DNA from 3 places in the Phyllobacterium sp. CL33Tsu genome. Region 3 is predicted to be linked to each of the others. Evidence: predicted binding sites of a transcription regulator. Region 3 holds the regulator's gene; each other region holds the start of a gene.
What was found. The regulator PhoB, encoded in region 3, activates phosphate uptake and scavenging genes when phosphate is short. The targets are predictions, from matches to a motif close to TGTCATNNANCTGTCAT.
Positions count from the first base shown of each region.

Region 1 (7,325 bases), 190 kb from region 3:
CACCGCTCACCGCCGGCCAAATCCTCGTCTATCAAGTGCCGATTCCTGAGCCCCTGCGCTTCCTCGAGCCGCGCGAGACGGAAACCCGGAAAATGCATGCGCTCGAAGAATACGGCCTGATGCATGTGAAGCTCTACGAGGACATCGCCCGCCACGGCCACATCGCGACGACCTATGCCTACCCGGTAAAGGTCGAAGGGCGCTATGTCATGGACCCGTCGCCGACGCCGAAGTTCGACAATCCAAAGATGCATCGCTCGCCGGCGCTGCAGCTATTCGGTGCGGGACGCGAAAAGCGCATCTATGCGGTTCCGCCGTACACGGAAGTCGTCAGCCTCGACTTTGAAGATCATCCATTTGAAATCCAGAGCTTTTCCGAGCCCTGCGCGCTGTGCGGCGCCAGGGGTACCTACCTCGACGAGGTTATCCTCGACGACAAGGGCGGCAGCATGTTCGTGTGCTCGGATACGGATTTTTGTGAAGACCGGCAGGCGCATGGCCATCGCGGCCATCTTTCGACCAATCCGGCGGAGGCAGCAGAATGAGCGATACACCACTTCTCAAAGTCAATGCAGTCTCGAAATTCTATGGAAGCCGGATCGGTTGCCAGAACGTCTCGTTCGAACTGTGGGCGGGCGAAGTGCTGGCCATCGTCGGCGAATCCGGTTCAGGCAAGACCACGCTTCTGAACTGTCTGGCGACCCGGCTTGCGCCTTCGGCAGGTTCCGTCGAATACCGCATGCGGGACGGCCAGTTTCGCGATCTCTATCGCCTCAGCGAAGCCGAGCGGCGGTTGTTGATGCGCACCGACTGGGGCTTCGTGCACCAGAACCCGGCCGATGGCTTGCGCATGACCGTCTCGGCCGGCGCCAATGTCGGTGAGCGGCTGATGGCGGTCGGCGACCGGCACTATGGCCGCATCCGCTCCACGGCGACCGATTGGCTCGGGCGGGTGGAAATCGCCGCCGACCGCATCGATGACGAGCCGCGCGCCTTCTCCGGCGGTATGCGCCAGCGCCTGCAGATCGCGCGCAACCTCGTAACCAACCCGCGCCTGATCTTCATGGACGAGCCGACCGGTGGGCTGGACGTGTCGGTGCAGGCGAGATTGCTCGACCTTTTGCGGGGCCTCGTCAGCGACCTTGGCCTTGCGGCTATCGTCGTCACCCATGATCTTGCCGTCGCGCGGCTGCTTTCGCACCGCATGATGGTGATGAAGGACGGCCATATCGTCGAAACCGGCCTTACCGACCGGGTCCTCGACGATCCGCAGGCGCCTTACACCCAGCTTCTCGTTTCATCCATCCTGCAGGTCTAGGAGAAGATTATGCCAACGCCTCTCGTTGTCTCCGATGTCGCCAAGAGCTTCACCATGCACCTGCGTGACGGCATCCGCTTGCCGGTGGTCACCAACGTGTCATTCTCGATCAAGACCGGCGAGTGCGCCGTTCTTGGCGGCCCTTCCGGCGCCGGGAAGAGTTCGATCCTGAAAATGATCTACGGCAATTATGCCGTGGATCAGGGCCAGATCATCGTTCCCTACCGCGACCGCCTTGTTGACATTGCCTCGGCCGATCCGCGAACCATGCTCGGTATCCGCCGCGAAATGGTCGGCTATGTCAGCCAGTTCCTGCGTACCGTGCCACGCGTTTCGGCGCTTGACGTTGTCGCCGAGCCGCTCGTTGCCCGCGGCGTCGATCGGGGCGAAGCCCGCGACAAGGCGGTGGTGCTGCTCTCAGGTCTCAACCTTCCCGAACGGCTGTGGGCGCTGCCGCCCGCCACCTTCTCCGGCGGCGAGCAGCAACGCGTCAACATTGCGCGGGGCTTTATTACCGATCACCCGGTCCTGCTGCTCGACGAGCCGACAGCATCGCTCGACGCCAGGAACCGCAGCGTCGTTGTGTCTATGATCGAGGCCAAGAAGGCCGCGGGCGTCGCGATGCTCGGCATCTTTCACGACGAGGACGTGCGCGAAGCCGTTGCCGACCGGATCATCGACGTCACGGCGTTTTCGACCGCAGGCGGAGTTGCGGCATGACGAAACTCTCGGAAACGCCACTGATCCATCCGACGGCGAGCGTCGAAGCCTGCGCGTTCGGCCGTTATACGGAAGTTGCCGAGCGCTGCCGCCTCAGTGAATCGAGCTTCGGCGACTATTCCTACATCATGCAGGATGGATCTGCCTGGTGCGCCAAGGTCGGCAAATTCGCCAATATAGCTTCCAGCGTTCGCCTTAACGCTCCCAACCATCCGACGTGGCGGCCGACGCTGCACCATTTCACCTATCGTTCGGGCGACTATTGGGACGATGGCACGGTTGACGAGCAATTTTTCGACTGGCGGCGCACCAATACGGTCACGATCGGCCATGATGTCTGGATCGGCCATGGCGCGACCGTGCTGCCGGGCGTCACCGTTGGCGACGGCGCGGTAATCGGGGCAGGGGCGGTGGTCACGAAGGACGTCGACCCCTACACGATCGTTGGCGGCGTTCCTACACACAAAATTCGTGATCGTTTCGACCGAAAAACGGCTGAACAACTGCAGGTCGTTGCCTGGTGGGATTGGGACCACGCTAAGTTGCGCTCTGCGCTCGATGATTTTCGCTCGCTCTCCATCGAGGCGTTCCTTGAGAAACACGCGGTCTGAATCGAACGAGCGATAGGGTTAACGGACTGACATCAAGTTGTCATTCGGCTGCAACAAAAACGACATCGCACGTTCACATCCGTGTCCTAGGACAGTGCAGCGCCAATAGGGACCTGCTTATGCTGAAGATTGAAAACGTGACGCGCCGCTTTGGCAAGTTTACTGCCATCGACGGTGTCAGCCTGGAGATTCCCCAGGGTCAGATGGTAGGCATCATCGGGCGTTCCGGCGCCGGCAAGTCGACGTTGCTTCGCATGATCAACCGTCTCGTTGATCCCTCGGAAGGCGCGATCCTCTTTGAAGGCACCAATGTGGCGCAGTTGAAGGGCGCCGCCTTGCGTAATTGGCAGCGCGATTGCGCCATGATCTTCCAGCAGTTCAATCTGGTGCCGCGTCTCGACGTTCTGACCAATGTTCTGCTCGGTCGCCTCAATCATCGCTCGACGATCAAGAGCCTGCTCGGCATGTTTTCGCGCGAGGAGCGTGCGATGGCGATTGCGGCGCTGGAGCGCCTCGACATCGCGAAGACCGCGTTACAGCGGGCCGGAACGCTCTCCGGGGGCCAGCAGCAGCGCGTCGCGATAGCCCGTGCTCTAATGCAGAATCCCAAAGTTGTTCTTGCCGACGAGCCGATCGCCTCGCTCGACCCGCGCAATGCTCAGGTGGTGATGGAGTCGTTGCGCGACATCAATGAGCGCGAGGGCCTGACGGTCATCACCAATTTGCACACGCTCGATACGGCCCGCCATTTCTGCCAGCGTATCATCGGCATGCAGGGAGGCAAGGTTGTCTTTGACGGCGGACCCGACGATCTCACCGAACTTGCCGCGCGCCGCATCTATGGCGCGGACGGCATGAAGGATGCTTTTTCGGAGGCAATCACTTCCACAAGTATCAGCCGCGGCACACCCAAGCCGATTTCAGAGCTGGAGGCCGTTCTGGCCGCGCGTTGAGCGCACCGAGATCGGCTCGCCCACGATACGGGCCACTAATGAAACTGATCGCAAACTCATATCGACGTTTGACAGGAGAGAACTATGTTCAAGAAAGCCCTTCTTAGTGCAATCGCAATCGGCGCCATGCTGGCCGGTTCGATGGCACGTGCCGAAAACCTCGAAACATTCCGCATCGGTCTGATCGGCGGCGAAAACGAAGCAGACCGCCTGCGCAACTACCAGTGCGTGGTCGACCAGTTGCCCAAGGTCCTCGGTGTCAAGGAAGTCAAGCTCTTCCCGGCAACCGACTATGATGGCGTCATCCAGGGTCTCCTCGGCGGCACGCTCGATGCTGCAGAACTCGGTGCATCCGGATATGCCAAGATCTATCTGACCAATCCGAAGGCAGTCGAACCGATCCTGACCGACGTCCAGACCGACGGTTCGACCGGCTATTATTCGATCATGATTGCCCGCAAGGACAGTGGCATCAAGACTCTTGCCGACATGAAAGGCAAGAAGCTCGGCTTTGCCGATCCGGATTCCACTTCTGGCTACCTCATCCCCGTTACCTCCCTGCCGAAGGACATCAACGCCTCGGTCAAGGATTACTTCGGTGAAACCGGCTTCGGCGGCGGTCATGAAAACCTCGTTCTCGCTGTCAAGGACGGCAAGTTCGACGCCGGCACGACCTTTGGCTCGGGCGTCGGCAAGTTCGAAGAGGGATATTCTTCCGGCAATCTGCGCAAGATGGTCGACAAGGGCCTGATCGACATGAAGGATTTTGTCGAACTGTGGAAGTCGCCGCTTATTCCGAACGGTCCGACCGTTGTTCGTTCATCAATGAACAAGGACACGATCGCCAAGTACAAGGAATATCTGATGAACCTTCCGAAGACCGATCCGGCCTGCTTCGCCGCGGCTTCTTCGACCGGTGGCGACCGCAAGGGCTACACGGAAGTTAACGCGCAGTTCTACCAGCCGATCATCGACGCCCGCAAGGCGCAGATCGGCGGCTGATAGCCATCCAACGATCACGGCCAGTTCCCTCAAGGTTCTGGCCGTGAATTTTTGTGCTCACTAAGGATCGGTTGATGAGCCAGGCTACGACCACCACCCTGTCGCCCGACGGTATCGAGATAGAACGCCACTGGCTGGAGCTTGCGACGCGCCGGCGTGCCTATTCATGGCTGATCGGCATTGGTCTGCTCGTGGCGGTCGCCGGGTCCCTGTGGTTCGCCAACGACTCAAACGCCGGCAAGTTCTTCGACCGTCTGCCGCACTTCTTCGAGTTTGCGGGCGATCTCGTTCCGCGCGACGGCTGGGAAGTGTGGCGGGCCTTGTTCGATCTGCCGTCACCATATTACGACGGCAGCCTTAAATACGATTATCCGGAAGGCCGGGTCTATCTGTTCGGCGGGTTCTACTTCCCGGAATATTTCTACAAGATGCTGCAGACCCTCAATATCGCGATCCTTTCGACGCTTGTCGGCTTCATCTTCGGCTTCCTGCTCTGCTTCCTTGCCGCCAAGAACCTCGTCAAGAACCGGCTCATCCGCGGCGTCGTGCGCCGGACGATGGAGATCCTGCGCGCGTTCCCAGAGATCGTTATCGCCGGCTTCTTCGCCGCAATCCTCTCGCTCGGCGCCATACCCGCCATGTTCGCCGTGGCCATCCATACGATCGGCGCGCTCGGCAAGCTTTTCTTCGAAGTCGTCGAGAATGCCGACATGAAACCGGATGAGGGTTTGCGCGCCGCCGGCGCCAACTGGTTCGAACGGGTCGGTTTCGGCATCGTGCCGCAAGTGATGCCCAATTTCATGTCCTATGCGCTGCTTCGCCTTGAAATCAATGTGCGTGCCTCGACGATCATCGGCGCGGTCGGCGGCGGCGGCATCGGCGAGGAACTGCGCCTGTCGATCGGCCGCGGCCACCAGGCAAAGACGCTTGCCATCGTCCTTCTGCTGCTGGTGACGATCATCGCCGTCGATCAGTTTTCCGCCTGGCTGCGCCGCCGTCTCGTCGGCAAGCAGGCCTTCGCCTTTGGAGGCAAACAGTCATGACCGCCCTGTCCGCTGCCGCCATTGCCGATTACGAAAGCCGTCACCCGGAGGTCTTCAACCCGCCCGTGTGGAAGCGCTTCCTGCCGCTGTTCATCGCTTCCGGCATCGTTCTTTACGTCGTCTACTGCTGGTGGTTCTTTTCGATCGGCACCGTGCTCGCGAGCGGGCAGTGGCAGCGCGCCGAAATTTATGCGCGCGACTGGGTCTCCTACGCGGTCAGGGCGACCGTCAAGATGAGCCCGGAGGCGACAACAGTTTCCTATCCGCGTTTTTCCGAGCTTGGCAACAATCCCAATCCGGATTGGGTGATCAAGAACGGCAATGACGTGTCGATCCGCTTCGGCTCCAGCAAGTCGCTCGATATCAACGCCCAGCGTGTGATTGCGACGCGGGGAAGCGAAAGCCTGACGATCCTGCTCGAACCGAACGGCGCCAAGCCGCAAGGGACCTTGCCGAAATGGGCACAGCTGAAGGAGGACCAGGTTACGGTGAATTTCGGCTTTGCCGGGCAGGCGGATATCATTCCCGAGCGTGTCGTGGTGAGCCGGCGCTTCCTCGGATGGGCCAATTTCGTCTTCGATACCGCCTCGCCATTCTGGGGCAAGTCGTTCGGCGAAGTGATGTCGATGATCACCAGCGGCGAGCGCATCAAGCCTGAGATGTCGAATGCAGCGCTTGCCTTCGATAACATCTGGTACAATTCATCGTGGCAGCATGGCGACGTTTGGACCAAGCTCCTGCAGACAATCGTCATGGCCTTCATCGGCACCTTGCTTGCAACGATCATCGCGTTTCCGCTCGCGTTTGTTGCGGCTCGCAACATCATGCCGAATTTCTTCGCCAACCAGATTACCAAGCGCTTCTTCGATTTCCTGCGCTCGGTGGACATGCTGATCTGGGCACTTTTCTTCACCCGCGCCTTCGGTCCGGGGCCGCTTGCCGGTATCGCCGCGATCTTCTTCACCGATACGGGCACGCTCGGCAAGGTCTATTCGGAGACGCTGGAAAACATCGATGACAAGCAGCGCGAGGGTGTCAAATCCGTGGGTGCATCGCCGGTGAACGTGCAACGCTATGGCGTCGTGCCGCAGGTCCTGCCGGTATTCGCCAGCCAGGCGCTCTACTTCTGGGAATCGAACACGCGCTCGGCGACGATCATCGGCGCCGTCGGTGCGGGCGGCATCGGCCTCAAGCTGTGGGAGGCGATGCGCACCAACACCAACTGGCATAATGTCGCCTATATGGTCGTGCTCATTCTCATCGTCATCTTCATCTTCGACAATATTTCCAACGCACTGCGCTCGCGCCTGACTGGAAAGCAGCACTAGATTGTCGATCCGCAGATCCCAAGTGATACAAAGCTTGTCATAATTGGAGTGTAACGCGAGACTGTTTTTAGGGAATCACACTGACATGCGCTATGCGATCTACTTCACGCCGCCGGCCAGCGACCCGCTTCTCAAAGTCGCGGCGAATTGGCTCGGCCGCAATGCCTTCAGCGGGCAAGCGGTGAAGGTCCCGCATATTCGCGGGCTCGATCCGGCGGACTTCGCGCAGCTTACCGACTCGCCACGCCGCTACGGTTTCCATGCGACGCTGAAAGCGCCTTTCCGTCTGGCGGAGGGGCTTGAAGAGCGCGAACTGCTTTCCGCCATGATGCATTTTGCCTCCTCGGTCG
Region 1 covers NZ_FORJ01000002.1:363,893-371,217, reverse strand. The annotation lists gene BM074_RS11425 (alpha-D-ribose 1-methylphosphonate 5-phosphate C-P-lyase PhnJ) at 1-545, shown strand, start outside; gene phnK (phosphonate C-P lyase system protein PhnK) at 542-1,318, shown strand; gene phnL (phosphonate C-P lyase system protein PhnL) at 1,328-2,038, shown strand; gene BM074_RS11410 (DapH/DapD/GlmU-related protein) at 2,035-2,649, shown strand; gene phnC (phosphonate ABC transporter ATP-binding protein) at 2,769-3,602, shown strand; gene phnD (phosphonate ABC transporter substrate-binding protein) at 3,687-4,604, shown strand; gene phnE (phosphonate ABC transporter, permease protein PhnE) at 4,679-5,647, shown strand; gene phnE (phosphonate ABC transporter, permease protein PhnE) at 5,644-6,975, shown strand; gene BM074_RS11385 (DUF1045 domain-containing protein) at 7,061-7,325, shown strand, end outside.
Region 1: a site for PhoB is predicted at 2,677-2,693, ahead of phnC (phosphonate ABC transporter ATP-binding protein). Genes of this name have one in related genera too.

Region 2 (7,325 bases), on a different contig from region 3:
TGGAGTTCGTCGCCCGCTCGTTCAGCCAGCTTTCGATAACCATGTAGGAGCCCGCCATGGCAAAGCCGGTCAGGGCGCGCAGGGCGATCCACGCTATCGGTTCGACAAGGATCCCGGTGAACAGCGCAACAATTGCCGCGATCGCGGCAAAGGCGCTGAAGGCCCGCACATGGCCCACCCGCCGCACCAGGCGCGGCGCAAGCAGGCAGGAGGTGATGAAGCCCCCTGCCCAGGCCGTCCCGAGGAGGCCGAGCGAGGTCGTCGAGAAGCCTTCAGCACCGCCGCGCAGTGGCAGGAGCAAACCGTGCAGGCCGGACGCCATGACAAGAAACGATGTACCGCAAAGGAGCGCGAAGACCTGGATGAACGAACGAAACACGGCAAGACCTTGCATGAGAATGAGGGAGGAACCGACTCGCTAACTCCGCCGGCACCGGGTTCGTTTCATGGAGCAATAGGGTAACTTCATGGCATCCCTGTTTCGTTACCCGGAGACTATCAAAACTTAGCGGAAGAGCGCTTCGGCCGCGACCTTGCTGTTGCCCTTGCGGGAACGTTCTTCTTCAAGGCGTGTGATTTCAGTCCGCAGCAGGGCTATCCGCTCGTCAAGTTCGGAAACCGACAGCAGCGACAAATCCTGCCCTATATCATGAACGACCTTGCGTCTTGGCTCTTCGTCGAAAACTGACATCATTTCCTCCAAGATAGGCTCTAATATACGAAGATACAGCCCAACCACTTGGAATTGCAAATCATTCTGGCGAATCGATCGAAGGGAACAGCTCCATGGCCGAAAAAATACCGACAACCATGACGGCAATCGAGATCACCCAGCCAGGGGGGCCGTTGGTGCTGAAGGCAGGAAAACGCGGCGTCCCCGAGCCAGGTCCGGGCGAGTTGTTGATCGAGGTCAAGGCCGCAGGCGTGAACCGTCCGGACGTGTTGCAAAGGCAGGGTCACTACCCGCCTCCGGCCGGCGCTTCCGATATTCCGGGGCTTGAGATTGCCGGCGATATCGTCGCTGTGGGCGCAAATGTTACCCGCTTTCGAATAGGGGAACGGGTGACCGCGCTCGTTGCCGGCGGCGGTTACGCCGAGTTTTGCAGCGTGCACGAAACCAACGCGCTGCCGATCCCGGCCGGCTACGGCTATATCGAGGCGGCCGCCATTCCGGAAACGTACTTCACGATCTGGCACAATGTGTTCCAACGCGGCGCGCTAAAGGAAGGTGAAACCTTCCTTGTGCATGGCGGCTCCTCCGGCATCGGCACGACAGCCATTCAGCTCGCACACGCCTTCGGCGCCTCGGTCATGACCACTGTCGGCTCGCAGGAGAAGCGCGAGACCTGCCTCAAGCTCGGCGCCAGCCATGCCATCAATTATCGCGAGGAAGATTTCGTCAAGGCGGTCAAGGATGCCACCGAGGGCAAGGGTGCAAATCTCATCCTCGATATGGTCGGCGGCGATTACATCGAGCGCAACTACGAAGCCGCCGCGCTTGACGGGCGAATTGTGCAGATCGCCTTTCTGCATGGAGCCAAGGCGACGAGCGACATTTCCAAACTGATGGTGAAACGCCTCACGCATACAGGATCAACCCTGCGCAACAGGCCCGTGGAGTTCAAGGCGGGTATCGCAAGGGCGCTTGAGACAAAGGTCTGGCCGCTGCTGGTCGAGCGCCGCGTCGCCCCTGTGATCGACATGGTCTATCCGCTGCACGAGGCCTGGCGGGCGCATGAGCGCATGGAAGACGGCCATCACATCGGCAAGATCGTGCTCGACGTCGGCTAAAAGACTGAACTCGTATGGTTTACATAGAAGCGCGATAGGGCCGCAGGTGTAAGACTGCGGCCCGGTCGATTGCTACCCGGCGTTATCAGTTGGTCGCCTGCACCTTGCCGACGCTGAAAAAGAGGGTTTCGCCGGACGAACCATCGACCCCGTCATTGTCGGTAACGGCATAGCCATTGCCGTCGGAATCGATGGTGAAACCTTCAAGCTTCTCGACGACATAGCCATTCGAAACCTTCAGATCGTCCATGAAGTCGTGGGCAAGAACCTTGGTCACGACCGGAAGCTTGTCGCCGATCTTGGCCGGCTTCAAATCGTCGAGCGCGATGCGATATAGCCGCTTCACCGCGGCCTTCTGGCCAATCTGGTTGTCACGCTCGATGATATAGAGCTGACCGTCATGGGCGGTGATCTCCGAGAGGCCGACCCAGCCATTTTCCGTCTTGTCGAGCGGATAGGAGACCGCGCTCCAGCTCTTGTCCTTGACGTTATAGGCAAGGAGCTTGACGAAACCTTTCTCGTCATCCTTCCACTCACGCTGGATCGCCATCCAGAGAACCGCATCATCGCCTTCACCAACGCGGGTTATGCCTTCAAGGCCAAAACGCGTCTGGTTCGGAAGCAGTTCTTCCGGAAGGGCGATTTCCTTCTTGATCTCGCCCTTGTCGTTCACGTTGAGGATCGCATGCGGGACGAGCTTTGCCTGGTCGCCTTCGTTGGCGAGCCAGAAGCCACCCTGACCGTCCGTGGTGATGCCTTCGATATCGAGCTTCTGCGCCGCCTGTCCGCCGCGCTTGACAGTGAGCGCCTCGGTGATTTTCGCCGGCGCCTGTTTGGCATCGATGGTGAGGATCGAGGGGGAAGCGTAGTAGAAGGAGTCTGAGACAGCGTAGAGCTTGCCGGGCTCTTTCAGATCGCCGACGAGGCCGGATAGAGCGCCCCAGCCGAGCGGCGTGCCGTCATCCTTCGGGGTCGATACGATCTGCGGATAATTGGGCTGTTGTTCCTTGAGTTCATAGATCATGACGTGTGAGCGCGCGCCGCCATCTTCCACGAGATCGCTCTCGTTGGCTGTAACCAGAAGATTGCGCGAAGGAATGGCCAGAACGCCTTCAGGTCCAATGCCTGAGGGAAGCAGCTGCACGAATTGCGGCTCCGCACCATTATCCTTGTAGACGCCGACGAGCGAAGCGCGCTCGCTGGCGACGAAAAGATAATTGGTGTCGCCGAACTTGCCCACTTCCGCGCCTTCGAGCTCGACGCCCTTCTTGTTACGCTTGTCCGGATAGTGTCCGGCTTCCGCCATCTTCCACTCGAGCGAGGGGCCGGATTCATAAAGCAGCTTTCCGTCCTTGGAGAAGATGCTGAAGCTGCGTGAGCCGCCCTTGTAATCGCCTTCATTGGCGATGACAAAGCGGTCATTGTCCAGCCATTTGACGGTGTCGGGCTCGCGCAGCACGCCCTTCATGCTGCCGTCGAATTTGAGTGCGCCGTCATTCTTCACGTCGATCTTGTCGAGATCGACGGTGCCGGCGGAGAAATGGTTGACGATCTTGCCGGTTGCCGCATCGACAATGGCGATATGGTTGTTTTCCTGCAGCGTAACGGCGATCAAATTGTCCTTGTTGATCGAGACGAACTCGGGTTCGGCATCCTGCGGTGCGATTTCGGAGAGCCCGATCAGTTCAACAGTCTTCATGCCGGCGCAGTCCGCCGCGCCTTCCTTCAGCGCCAGAACCTTGAGATTTCCGGATGGCATCTGCGGCAGCGCGCCTTCATTGATCTCTTCGTCACGTTCGTTTTCGATGACGATGGCAGCGAAGGTCTGGTCCGGTGAGATCGCAACCGAGTCCGGCTGGCCGCCGAGATCGCAGCTGGAGACGACCTTGCGTGACGCGATATCGATGATGTCGAGGCGGCCCGACGGGTTGGCCCTGTCCTTGGACGTATTGACCGCGGCAAATACCGTATCGCCGAGCGCTGCAACCGAGGTGGGCTCACCCTCTACCTTGATGATGCCGCCGGCCTGCGGCTTTGCCGGATCGGTGATATCGATGAAGCCGACCGAACCGTAAGGGCTATCCGAATAGATCAATGTCTGGCCATCACCGGAAACGGTGATGATCTCGGAAGAAGTCGGCTTCGACTTGTCAGCGTCCTTCGGCAGATTATTGGCTACGGCAAAGCTGGCGATCCGGTTGAAAATGGGGTCGGCAGATGCAGGCATGGCAACGGATGCAAGAAGTGCCGCGCCAAGCCCGAGGTAGAGCGTGTTCCTGTTAGACATTAGTAGACCTCCGATTGTAATTGCGGAGATCGATGGCGTAGATGCATTGCAGTGCGATGACACTTTGATGACAGTTCGATGAAACGGCTCCGGAGCAGATTCCTGCGGCTAAATCCGATTCTTGCTCATCGGTTAAAATGAAGGTATATAGCGCCTCGAATTCCCGGAAATTGTGGTTGAACCCACGTCCCGCGCCACCGGAGCGGACGAACGAGAGGATTATATCTATGGCCACCCAGCTTCTTATGCCAAAGGCAACGGCCGTCTGGCTTGTCGACAATACCGCCCTTTCTTTCGAACAGATCGCCGCTTTCTGCAAGTTGCATCCGCTCGAAGTGAAGGCGATCGCCGATGGCGAGTCCGCGCAGGGCATCAAGGGCCTGGACCCGCTGATCACCGGCCAGCTTTCGCGCGAGGAAATTGCGCGTGGCGAGGCCGACGTCAATCACAAGCTCAAGATTTCCGATCCGAAGGTCCGTGTTCCCGAGACCAAGCGCAAGGGCCCGCGCTATACGCCGCTTTCCAAGCGTCAGGATCGCCCAAATGCCATTCTCTGGCTCGTCCGCAATCATCCGGAGTTGAAGGACGCTCAGATTTCGCGTCTCATCGGCACGACAAAATCGACGATCGAGCAAATTCGTAACCGTACCCACTGGAACTCCAACAACCTGCAGCCGATGGACCCGGTGACGCTGGGCCTTTGCTCGCAGATCGATCTCGACATCGAGGTCGAGCGCTCGTCGCGCGGCCGTCCCGCCCAGCCGGTCGAGAGCGGTGATACCTTGCTGCCGGCTTCGGCAACCGAGAACCTCGACGTACAACCGCAGGTTCGCGACGAGGACGAAGAACTCGACGCCGACAAGGTCTTCGCCAAGCTGTCGTCCCTCAAGGGCCGAAATCAGGACGAAGACGAGGAATAGGCTCCTCTGCCTCGTCGTTTGACGGGGACTTAAGGAATAAAAAAAAGCTCCGTCCGCGGAGCTTTTTTTATTGCCGGGAAAATATTCTGACGGATTCGAAACCAGGCCCTAACCCAGCTCGCGGCATGATTCGGCATGCCTTGCCAGCTTTTAAGATGCCTTCGCCCGCGTCTCCGGCGTCTCGCTGAGTTCGACCCGGCGATAGAAATCGGCAAGCGTCTTGCCGCGCTCCTGCCGGAAAATGCGGTCGATCTTCTCGACCTTGGCAATGCGGTCGATGCGGAACGTGCGGAAGTCATTGCGCAATTCGCACCAGCTGATCAGCGTCCACACCTTGCCCCAGAACCACAGCCCCAGCGGCCGGATGTCCCGCATGCTTTCCTTGCCTTCGAGGTCCGTATAGGTGATCGAAAGGACCCGGCATTGCTCGGCGGCGTTTTCCGCAAGATCGATCAGCGACCGGTCGTTCTCGGTAATGCTCGTTCCGGAAGCATGGATATGCGTGTTGGCGATCCGCGGGCGTTCTTCCTTGGGCAGTACAGCACCGATCTTGATGATGGCTTCCTCGGCAGCACGTGCCATGGAGGCCCCGCCCCAGGCGGTAATGAGCCGTGCACCGGCGACGAGCGCGACCACCTCGTCGCGCGTGAACATCAGGGGCGGCAGGTCGAAGCCTTCACGCAGAATGTAACCGACGCCCGCTTCGCCATCGATCGGAACGCCTGTCGATTGCAAATCGGAAATATCGCGATAGATCGTGCGCTCCGACACTTCGAGTTTCTCAGCCAGCTGGCGCGCCGTCACGAGCCTGCCACCACGTAGTTTCTGCACGATCTGGAATAGCCGGTCCGCCCTACGCATCGCTCAATCCTTCCCGCCGGCGCTGTTCGAGGACAAACGCCGGTCCAAAGGAAAGCTTCGCAATCGTCGGCGTCTTGATGTTGACGACACGCCAGAACGGCGTGACTGCCTTGACATCGCCTGTTCGCTGATATGCCTCATAGGCAGCTTCCGCCACCGTCCGCAGGTGAAACCCGGTGGTAATCGGACAGGTAACCTCCGCACCATGCGCCTTCGCCATCGCCCGGCGCATAGACTTCACATCCATCTCGGCGCCTTCGGGAAGACCGCGAATGAACTCATCGATCTCCAGCGCCGTTGGCACGAGCATGATCTCACCGGCCTTCATGCCGGCAATACTGATTGGCGCAGGCTTGACCTGGTGCCGATCCTCGGAATTCAGCTTTTCAGTCCACGTCTTCATATTACGCGTCCTCACTCGGCCAATGTCAGGCCGTCTGGTATTCCTGTGCGATGAACGCACGCATCTCGGCCACCTGGCCTGCCTGCTCCGGCAACAGCGCTTCAAGAAAACTTGTGGCAAAGGTGCCCGGTGCCGCTCCGGATGCGCTGACGATATGACCATCGCGGATTGCGTGCGGAACATCCTGGTAGAGCTCCGCGCCCTTGTAATCGCCGATCTTTGACTGCAGCCATCCAGCGCCGTTACTGGTATGGCGTCGGCCTTCGAACAGGCCCGCGCGGGCGAGCGCCAGCGTCCCGCCGCAGATGGCCCCGACGATGGCGCCCCGTGACAAAGTCGCATTCAACAGGGGCGAAATGTCAGGAGCGTCTTCCTCGGGCCACAGGTCCGAGCCGATGATGGCGAGACCATCTAGGTCGGCATTTTCGTCCGGCGCAACACCCCGATCCGGAATGAGCTTAAGTCCACCGATCGAGCGGAGCGGACCTTGCGACGGCGACAGGGCGACGATGCGCCCGCCGAACCATTCAGTAGCGGAGCCGGAAAGCAGACCGAATTCCCAATCGGCAAACTTGTCTATGAACACCATTCCGATCAGCTTCTTCGGTTCCATGCCGCCACTCCCATTGCCGCTTTGAAAAATCAATATTCTAGCCCGAAACGCCGGGATTTGCTTGTCTTTTTGGGCTGGAATGCTCTTGTCCAATCGATATGCCGCAGGGGAAGGTCGACGCCGGCACTGTCGGTGCCGACGTCTGCATTCCTCATTGCGCCACGACGTGCAAGACGCTCTGCATAAGCATCCGGCCAGCCGATATCCTTAAGCACATGCTCGGGAAGCGAATTGAGATGGCGCTCCGTGCGCAGTTCCTCGCGATACGCTGCGAAGTCAGTCAACAGACGCCTTACTGTCTGAACAATGCCAAAATCTACGTAAGTCATAACCCTGTCTCCTTGTCATCACGGAGACACTATCGCACACCCCTCCTGACAACCTTCTGTCAGGAGGATGTCATGAGGACTCAAATCATTTTCGGCCTATACCGCGCGCCTCGAGGACCAC
Region 2 covers NZ_FORJ01000001.1:1,724,613-1,731,937, reverse strand. The annotation lists gene BM074_RS08410 (MFS transporter) at 1-394, opposite strand, end outside; gene BM074_RS08405 (DUF1192 domain-containing protein) at 506-691, opposite strand; gene BM074_RS08400 (NAD(P)H-quinone oxidoreductase) at 787-1,791, shown strand; gene BM074_RS08395 (esterase-like activity of phytase family protein) at 1,877-4,078, opposite strand; gene BM074_RS08390 (DUF1013 domain-containing protein) at 4,306-4,998, shown strand; gene BM074_RS08385 (helix-turn-helix transcriptional regulator) at 5,149-5,859, opposite strand; gene BM074_RS08380 (hypothetical protein) at 5,852-6,262, opposite strand; gene BM074_RS08375 (DJ-1/PfpI family protein) at 6,288-6,875, opposite strand; gene BM074_RS23260 (DUF1127 domain-containing protein) at 6,905-7,204, opposite strand; gene BM074_RS08365 (propionyl-CoA synthetase) at 7,290-7,325, opposite strand, start outside.
Region 2: a site for PhoB is predicted at 4,135-4,151, ahead of BM074_RS08395 (esterase-like activity of phytase family protein). Genes of this name have one in related genera too.

Region 3 (7,325 bases):
CATCACCATGCCATGGCACTATTCGACGGCATCCCCCGGACGGGTCGAATGGGTCGAAAAGCCTGCAAAGCGGCTTTTCCGCTCGATAGCCGCCGATAAATCCCTGATGGATACTGAGTTCACGCGGGCCAAGATCGGCGAGCCGCAAGATTCCACGACCAAGCCCTGCGGCGCCAGCCGCGTCGACCACTGCGCCGAAATTTCGCAGGCCGATGGCGTTGCTCGTCCATAACATCGAGGCTCAGCGGATGCGAGTGCCCGAGCTGTCGATAACGACCTCACCATCCTCCTTGGAAAACGGGCCCTTCTGCGCATCTGGCAGGATCTCAAGCACAATTTCTGAAGGGCGGCTGAGGCGCACGCCTCTTTCGGTCACGACGAAAGGACGTTCGATGAGGATTGGATTGGCCATCATCGCGTCGAGAAGCGCATCGTCGTCCAGCGAAGCATTGTCGAGGCCAAGCTCGACATAGGGCGTACCTTTTTGGCGCAAGGCCTGGCGCACGCTAAGACCAGCCCGGCTGATCATTTCCTTCAGGGTTTCCCGGCTCGGCGGCGTCTTGAGATATTCCACGATCACCGGCTCGATCCCTGCATTGCGGATCATGGCGAGGGTATTACGCGAGGTACCGCATTTCGGGTTGTGGTAAATCGTGACGGTCATCACATGGGCTCCCGGCTATTCGAACGTTCGTCGCACGTGGGGTCTTCAAAGCTCAGCGTGTGACACACCCGAATCGAAATTTACGCGGCCTTCGGCTCTACCTCAACGGTCACATGCGACAACTCATGGATATGTGCGAGTTTGGCACGATAGGACGACGGCGCTTTCGGATCGTCGCTCAAAAGCGAAACAATGGCACCGTGATGCCCCGGGCCAAGCTGCCAGACGTGCAGGTCGGTAATCACGTCGCCCTCCTTTTCGATGGCGCCACGTATTTCATCAGGCAGGTCTTCACCCTGAGGGACATAGTCGAGCAACACGCCGCCCGCATCGCGGATGAGACCCCATGACCATCTGGCGATAACAAGAGCACCGACAATTCCCATGGCCGGATCGAGCCAAAGCCAGCCGTAAATGCTGCCCGCGAGAAGGGCGATGATGGCGAGGACGGACGTCAGCGCATCGGCAAGAACGTGCAGATAGGCGGCACGCAAATTATGATCGTGACCGTGGTGATGATGGTTATCGCCATGGTGACCGTGGTGATGATGGCTATGGTCGTCGCGCAAGAGCCAGGCACAAACAAGGTTGACGGCAAGGCCAAGCACGGCAACGGAGATCGCCTGCGGAAAACTGATCGAGATCGGGTTGGCAAGGCGTAGGAAACTCTCCCAGCCGATCAGCAGTGCAATAAGCGCGAGGATCACAGCGCTGGCAAAACCTGCGAGATCGCCGAATTTTCCCGTGCCGAAGGTGAAACGCGGATTGCTGGCATTCTTCCTTGCATAGAGATAGGCCAACGCCGCGATCAGCATCGCGGCAGCATGTGTCGACATATGCCAGCCATCGGCGACAAGCGCCATCGAGCCGAAAACCGTTCCCGCCACGATCTCCGCAACCATCATCGTCGCGGTCAGCGCGATCACAAACCAGGTGCGTCGTTCGTTGCGCTCGTGATCGTCACCCAGAAACACATGAGCATGCGTGCCTTGAGGCAAATGGATCGCGTGATCGTGGCTCATTTCAGATACATCCTTACAACGTCGATGAGATCCACGGCGCCCTTGGCGCGTTCGCTGTCCGTCTCGGTGCCGGGATCGACGACGTGCATGCGAATATGATCTTCGATGAGTTCACCCATCAGGCCGTTTACCGCCCCGCGCACCGACGCCACCAGGTTCAAAATGTCGCCGCAAGGCATTTCCGCTTCGAGCGCACGCTCGACGGCCTCCATCTGCCCCTTGAGGCGACGGATCCTTGCGAGGAGTTTTGATTTTTCCTTCGTAGTGTGAGACATAATATAGCCCCCTACCCTATATTTGTGTAAATTTCAAGTCCAGGACACCCGAGGACTGAGGGTTTAAGGACATTCTCGGCGGACTACAAAATACCAAAAGGCGTCGCATCAGCCATCTAGCGCTGATGCGACGCCCTTGTTAGAACCGCAATAATTGAGAATCAGCCGAACGAATAGCCGGCGCCACGTACGGTGCGGATCGGATCTATCGAACGTCCGATATTGATCGCCTTGCGCAGGCGACCAACGTGGACGTCAACTGTGCGATCATCGACATAGATGTCCGCACCCCAGACATTATCGAGCAACTGGCCGCGCGAAAAGACTCGTCCGGGTGACTGCATGAGGAATTCGAGCAGCCGAAACTCCGTCGGGCCAAGTTTTAGCTCGCGCTCCTTGCGGAAAACGCGGTGCTGTTCGCGGTCGAGCTTGAGATCGCCGAAGCTCAGCACGTGCGAAAGCAGGCTCGGATTGACGCGGCGGAGCATGGATTTGATGCGCGCCAGGAGTTCAGGCGTCGAAAACGGCTTGACCATGTAGTCGTCGGCACCGGTCGAAAGGCCGCGAACGCGTTCGCTTTCCTCGCCGCGGGCGGTGAGCATGATGATTGGCAGGATTTCGGTCTCGCGCCGCGCCCGCAGGCGGCGGCAGAGTTCGATGCCCGACAGGCCGGGCAGCATCCAGTCGAGGATCAGAAGATCCGGAACGTTCTCGCGCAGCGCAATTTCCGCTTCGTCGCCACGTGCGATCGTCTCGACAACATAGCCTTCAGCTTCAAGATTGTACCGGAGGAGGACGCTCAGGGCTTCCTCGTCCTCCACAACGGTGATTTTGGGAGCTATTGCCATATCAAGCCTTCAGTTGAATTAGGACTCGGTCGTTTCATCCACAATAATAGTATGTGTCTGGTCTTCCTTGGGACGTTCCGCCGGCAGTTGCGAACCGGTAACAATGTAATAGACTGTCTCGGCAATATTGGTGGCGTGGTCGCCTATGCGCTCGATATTCTTGGCGCAGAACAAAAGATGCGTACAGGCGGAAATGTTGCGCGGATCTTCCATCATGTAGGTCAGCAATTCGCGGAACAGCGACGTATAGAGCGCGTCGATTTCGTCGTCGCGTTCGCGCACAATGTTCACCTGCTGTACCGAGCGCGTCGCATAGGCGTCGAGCACGTCCTTCAGCTGCGTCAAGGCAAGTTCGGCGATTGTCTGCAAGCCGCGGTAGACCGAGAGCGTCTGGCGGGTATCGGTCACGGCAACGACGCGCTTGGCAATGTTCTTGCCGAGATCGCCGATACGCTCGAGATCGGAGGAAATGCGGATCGTCCCGATGACTTCACGCAGGTCGATCGCCATCGGCTGGCGCTTGCCGATGATGGTAATGGCCTTTTCATCGATCTCGCGCTGACCGGCGTCGAGGATCAGATCGTCCGAAATAACGCGCTGCGCCAGCGCATTGTCGGAATTGACCATGGCGGCGACCGCCTGTTCGACCATGCGTTCGGCATGACCACCCATCTCGGCGATCTTGTGCGTCAGGAACTTCAGTTCGTCATCGTAAGAGCGCACAGTGTGCTGCAACTCGGTCATGTGCTTTGTCCTCGTTCCTGCGTCAGCCGAAGCGTCCGGTGATATAGTCCTGGGTGCGCTTCTCGGTGGGGCTTGTGAACATCATTTCCGTATCGCCGACCTCGACAAGATTGCCGAGATGGAACATGGCCGTGCGCTGCGAAACGCGCGCTGCCTGCTGCATCGAGTGGGTAACGATGACGATGGTGTAGTTTTCGCGCAATTCATCGATCAGTTCCTCCACCTTTGCGGTGGCGATCGGATCAAGCGCCGAGCACGGCTCGTCCATGAGGATCACTTCCGGACTGACGGCGATGGCGCGGGCAATGCACAGGCGCTGCTGCTGGCCGCCGGAAAGTCCGGTGCCTGCCTCATGCAGGCGATCCTTCACCTCATCGAAAAGGCTGGCGCGGCGCAGGCTTTTCTCAACGATTTCATCAAGTTCGTGGCGACCCTTCGCGAGCCCGTGAATGCGCGGGCCATAGGCGACGTTCTCGAAAATAGACTTCGGAAAAGGATTGGGCTTCTGGAACACCATGCCCACCCGGGCGCGCAGCTCGACAACGTCGATCTTAGGATTGTAGATATCCTCGTCATCGAGCGTGATCTTGCCGCCGATCTTACAGCCTTCGATGGTGTCGTTCATGCGGTTGAGACTGCGCAGGAATGTCGACTTGCCGCAGCCCGAAGGGCCGATCAGCGCCGTGACCATCTTTTCCGGCACGTCGAGGCTGACACCGAACAAGGCCTGCTTGTCGCCGTAGTGAACAGTGACTTCCTTGCCTTGCATTTTGATTGCGTTGGGCTGGGCGCTCATCTTGTCGTTTACCGCCTTTTCGAGATTTCGTTCCGTCATAAGGTTCATAACTAGGTCCTCTCTCGAACAGTTACCAGCGGCGCTCGAAGCGGCGACGCAGAAGGATGGCCGTGATGTTCATGACCGCGAGGAAGAGAAGCAGCACGATGATAGCACCGGACGTCCGCTCGACGAAGGCGCGCTCCGCTTCGTTGGCCCACATGTAGATTTGCACGGGCAATGCCGTCGAAGGATCGAGCGGCGTTACCGGATTGTTGGCGACGAAAGCCACCATGCCGATCAAAAGCAGCGGCGCGGTCTCGCCGAGGGCATGCGCCAGGCCGATGATGGTACCGGTCAGAATGCCGGGTGCGGCGAGCGGCAGGACGTGATGGAAAACCATCTGCGTCTTCGATGCGCCAATGCCAAGCGCCGCCGCGCGGATGGACGGGGGTACGGCACGCAGCGCGGCGCGCGTCGCGATAATGATTGTCGGCAGCGTCATCAGCGTCAGCACGAGACCGCCGACCAGCGATGCCGAGCGCGGCATATGCAGGAAGTTGATGAAGACTGCGAGGCCGAGCAGACCGAAGACGATCGACGGGACCGCCGCAAGATTATTGATGTTGACCTCGATAATATCGGTCAGGCGGTTCTTCTTGGCGTATTCCTCAAGATAGATCGAGGCGGCAACGCCGATGGGCAGCGAGAGGCCGAGCACGATCAGCATCATATAGAGCGAACCGATGAGGGCGACGCTGAGACCCGAAGTTTCAGGACGGCTTGACGCGCCATAGGTGAAGAGACCGGTGTTGAAGCGCTGGGCCATGGCGCCGTCAGCCTTCAGCTTGTTCATCCATTCGACCTGCTTGTCCGAAACCTTGCGGCGCGACTGGTCGACGCTCAGATCGATCTGTCCCTTGAACGCGGAGTCGATGTCGGCGCCCGTCAGCACCCAGACATTCTGGGTAGTGCCGATGAGATTGGGATTTGCAACGACGAGCTCACGCAACTGGCCGCGCACGCCATCGGAGAAAAGCTTCCCAAGTTCGCGCAGGCCGGGCTTGTCGGTCTGGGCGACCCCGAGCTTTTCCGCCAGTGAATTACGGGCGAGAACGGGATAATTGGCGGTCAGAAGCACGTTCGGATCGGTGGCACGCTTATTGTCCGGATCGATGATCTTCGGATCGAGATTGATCGCAAGATTGACCTCGGTCTGCCAGAATGCGGTGTAGCCGTTGGAGAACACGGAGAACAGCAGCGCAATGAGGAAGAAGATGCCGATCGCGATCGCTGCGATGCCATAAATCTTGAACCGGCGTTCGGCAGCGTAGCGGCGCTTTAATCCAATGTCTCGCCGGGCGGGACGTGCCGATGCAGCAGCGGGATTGAGGGCTATGTCGGTCATTCGTACTGCTCCCGATACTTGCGGACGATGTAGAGCGCGAAAATGTTCATGCCCAGCGTGATGAAGAAGAGCGTGAGACCGAGAGCAAAGGCCACGAGGGTTTGCGGCGAATTGAACTCAAGGTCTCCCGTCAGCTGGTTGACGATCTTGACGGTGATCGTCGTCATCGCCTCGAACGGATTGATGTTGAGATTGGCGGCAACGCCGGCTGCGAGCACGACGATCATCGTTTCGCCGATGGCGCGTGATGCCGTCAGGAGCAGCGCGCCGACAATGCCTGGCAGCGCGGCGGGCAGTACGACGCGGCGGATCGTTTCCGAACGGGTCGAGCCGAGCCCGAGCGATCCGTCACGCAGCGACTGCGGTACGGCCGTGATGATGTCGTCGGAAAGCGACGAGACGAACGGGATCAGCATGACGCCCATGACGATGCCGGCGGTGAGCACGCTCTGCGCCTGGATGAAGGCATAGCCGCCGGAAAGCGCCGCGCTGAGGTCGCGCAGGAACGGTCCGACGGTGACGAGCGCGAAGAAGCCGTAGACGATGGTCGGGATGCCGGCGAGCACTTCGAGCAGCGGCTTGACGACCGAGCGCACGCCGCGGCTCGCATATTCAGCCATGTAGATGGCCGAGAAGAGGCCGACCGGGACAGCGAAAAGCATGGCGACGAAGGCGATGTAGAGCGTGCCGGCAAGGAGCGGGATCAGTCCGAACTGGCCTTGCGATCCGCCTGAGCCGGCCGCGGCAAAGCGCGGATCCCATACGGTGCCGAAGAAGAAGCTTGCCGGCGAGACCGACTGGAAAAAGGTGAGCGTCTGGAACAACATCGACAGGATAATGCCGACGGTTGTCAGAATGGCGATTGTGGAGGCAGCGAGCAGGGCACCGAGGATGACGCGCTCGACATTGTTGCGTGCCCTCGCCCGAACATGAACGCCGGACAGGCCATAAAGTGCGCCGCCGACCGCCAGAAGGAGGGCCATGATGCCGCCGATATAATTCGCGCGCTGGGTGTTCTTGTTCCACTCAACGGCGATCGGGATCATATAGTCCTGACCGTCGGGCGCGAGCGCCACACCCTTGGCTGAAAGCAGCGGGCGCAACTCGGCGAAGGTCTGCGGCAGATTTGTCACCTCATCGGCCGTCAGTTTCCCGAGACCGCGGGCAATGCCGCTGACCATGCCGAGTTCGAGGCTTTGGCTGGCGATGACGGTGTCAGCCGTGCGGACCGGCAGTTCTGCAATCGCGGAGCGCTCCAGGTAGATATTGGTCGCGCCGGCCCAGATGACCAGGAACAGGATCGCTGGCAACGCGGAAGCCAGGAATACCCACCATGCATGGTAATGCGGCAAGGAGTGCGGCTTTACGCTTCCGTCATTCTTGCTGACAGCGCGCTGGCGCCCAAGGAAGTATCCGATAACGCCGATCGCAAGGACAATGACAAACACCAATGACGTGGACATCAAGCTTTCCCCGATCTGTCCTGTAATTCAGTTTGAATTCGAAACGGGACAGGGGCGGCTCGCGCCGCCCCTGTACCTCAGGAATTTAGTTCTTCATCGTGGTTCCGGCGGCGAACGCGTCGCGCT
Region 3 covers NZ_FORJ01000002.1:169,806-177,130, forward strand. The annotation lists gene BM074_RS10445 (LCP family protein) at 1-232, shown strand, start outside; gene arsC (arsenate reductase (glutaredoxin)) at 242-664, opposite strand; gene dmeF (CDF family Co(II)/Ni(II) efflux transporter DmeF) at 745-1,686, opposite strand; gene BM074_RS10460 (metal/formaldehyde-sensitive transcriptional repressor) at 1,683-1,961, opposite strand; gene phoB (phosphate regulon transcriptional regulator PhoB) at 2,123-2,809, opposite strand; gene phoU (phosphate signaling complex protein PhoU) at 2,828-3,553, opposite strand; gene pstB (phosphate ABC transporter ATP-binding protein PstB) at 3,576-4,349, opposite strand; gene pstA (phosphate ABC transporter permease PstA) at 4,420-5,736, opposite strand; gene pstC (phosphate ABC transporter permease subunit PstC) at 5,733-7,199, opposite strand; gene BM074_RS10490 (PstS family phosphate ABC transporter substrate-binding protein) at 7,285-7,325, opposite strand, start outside.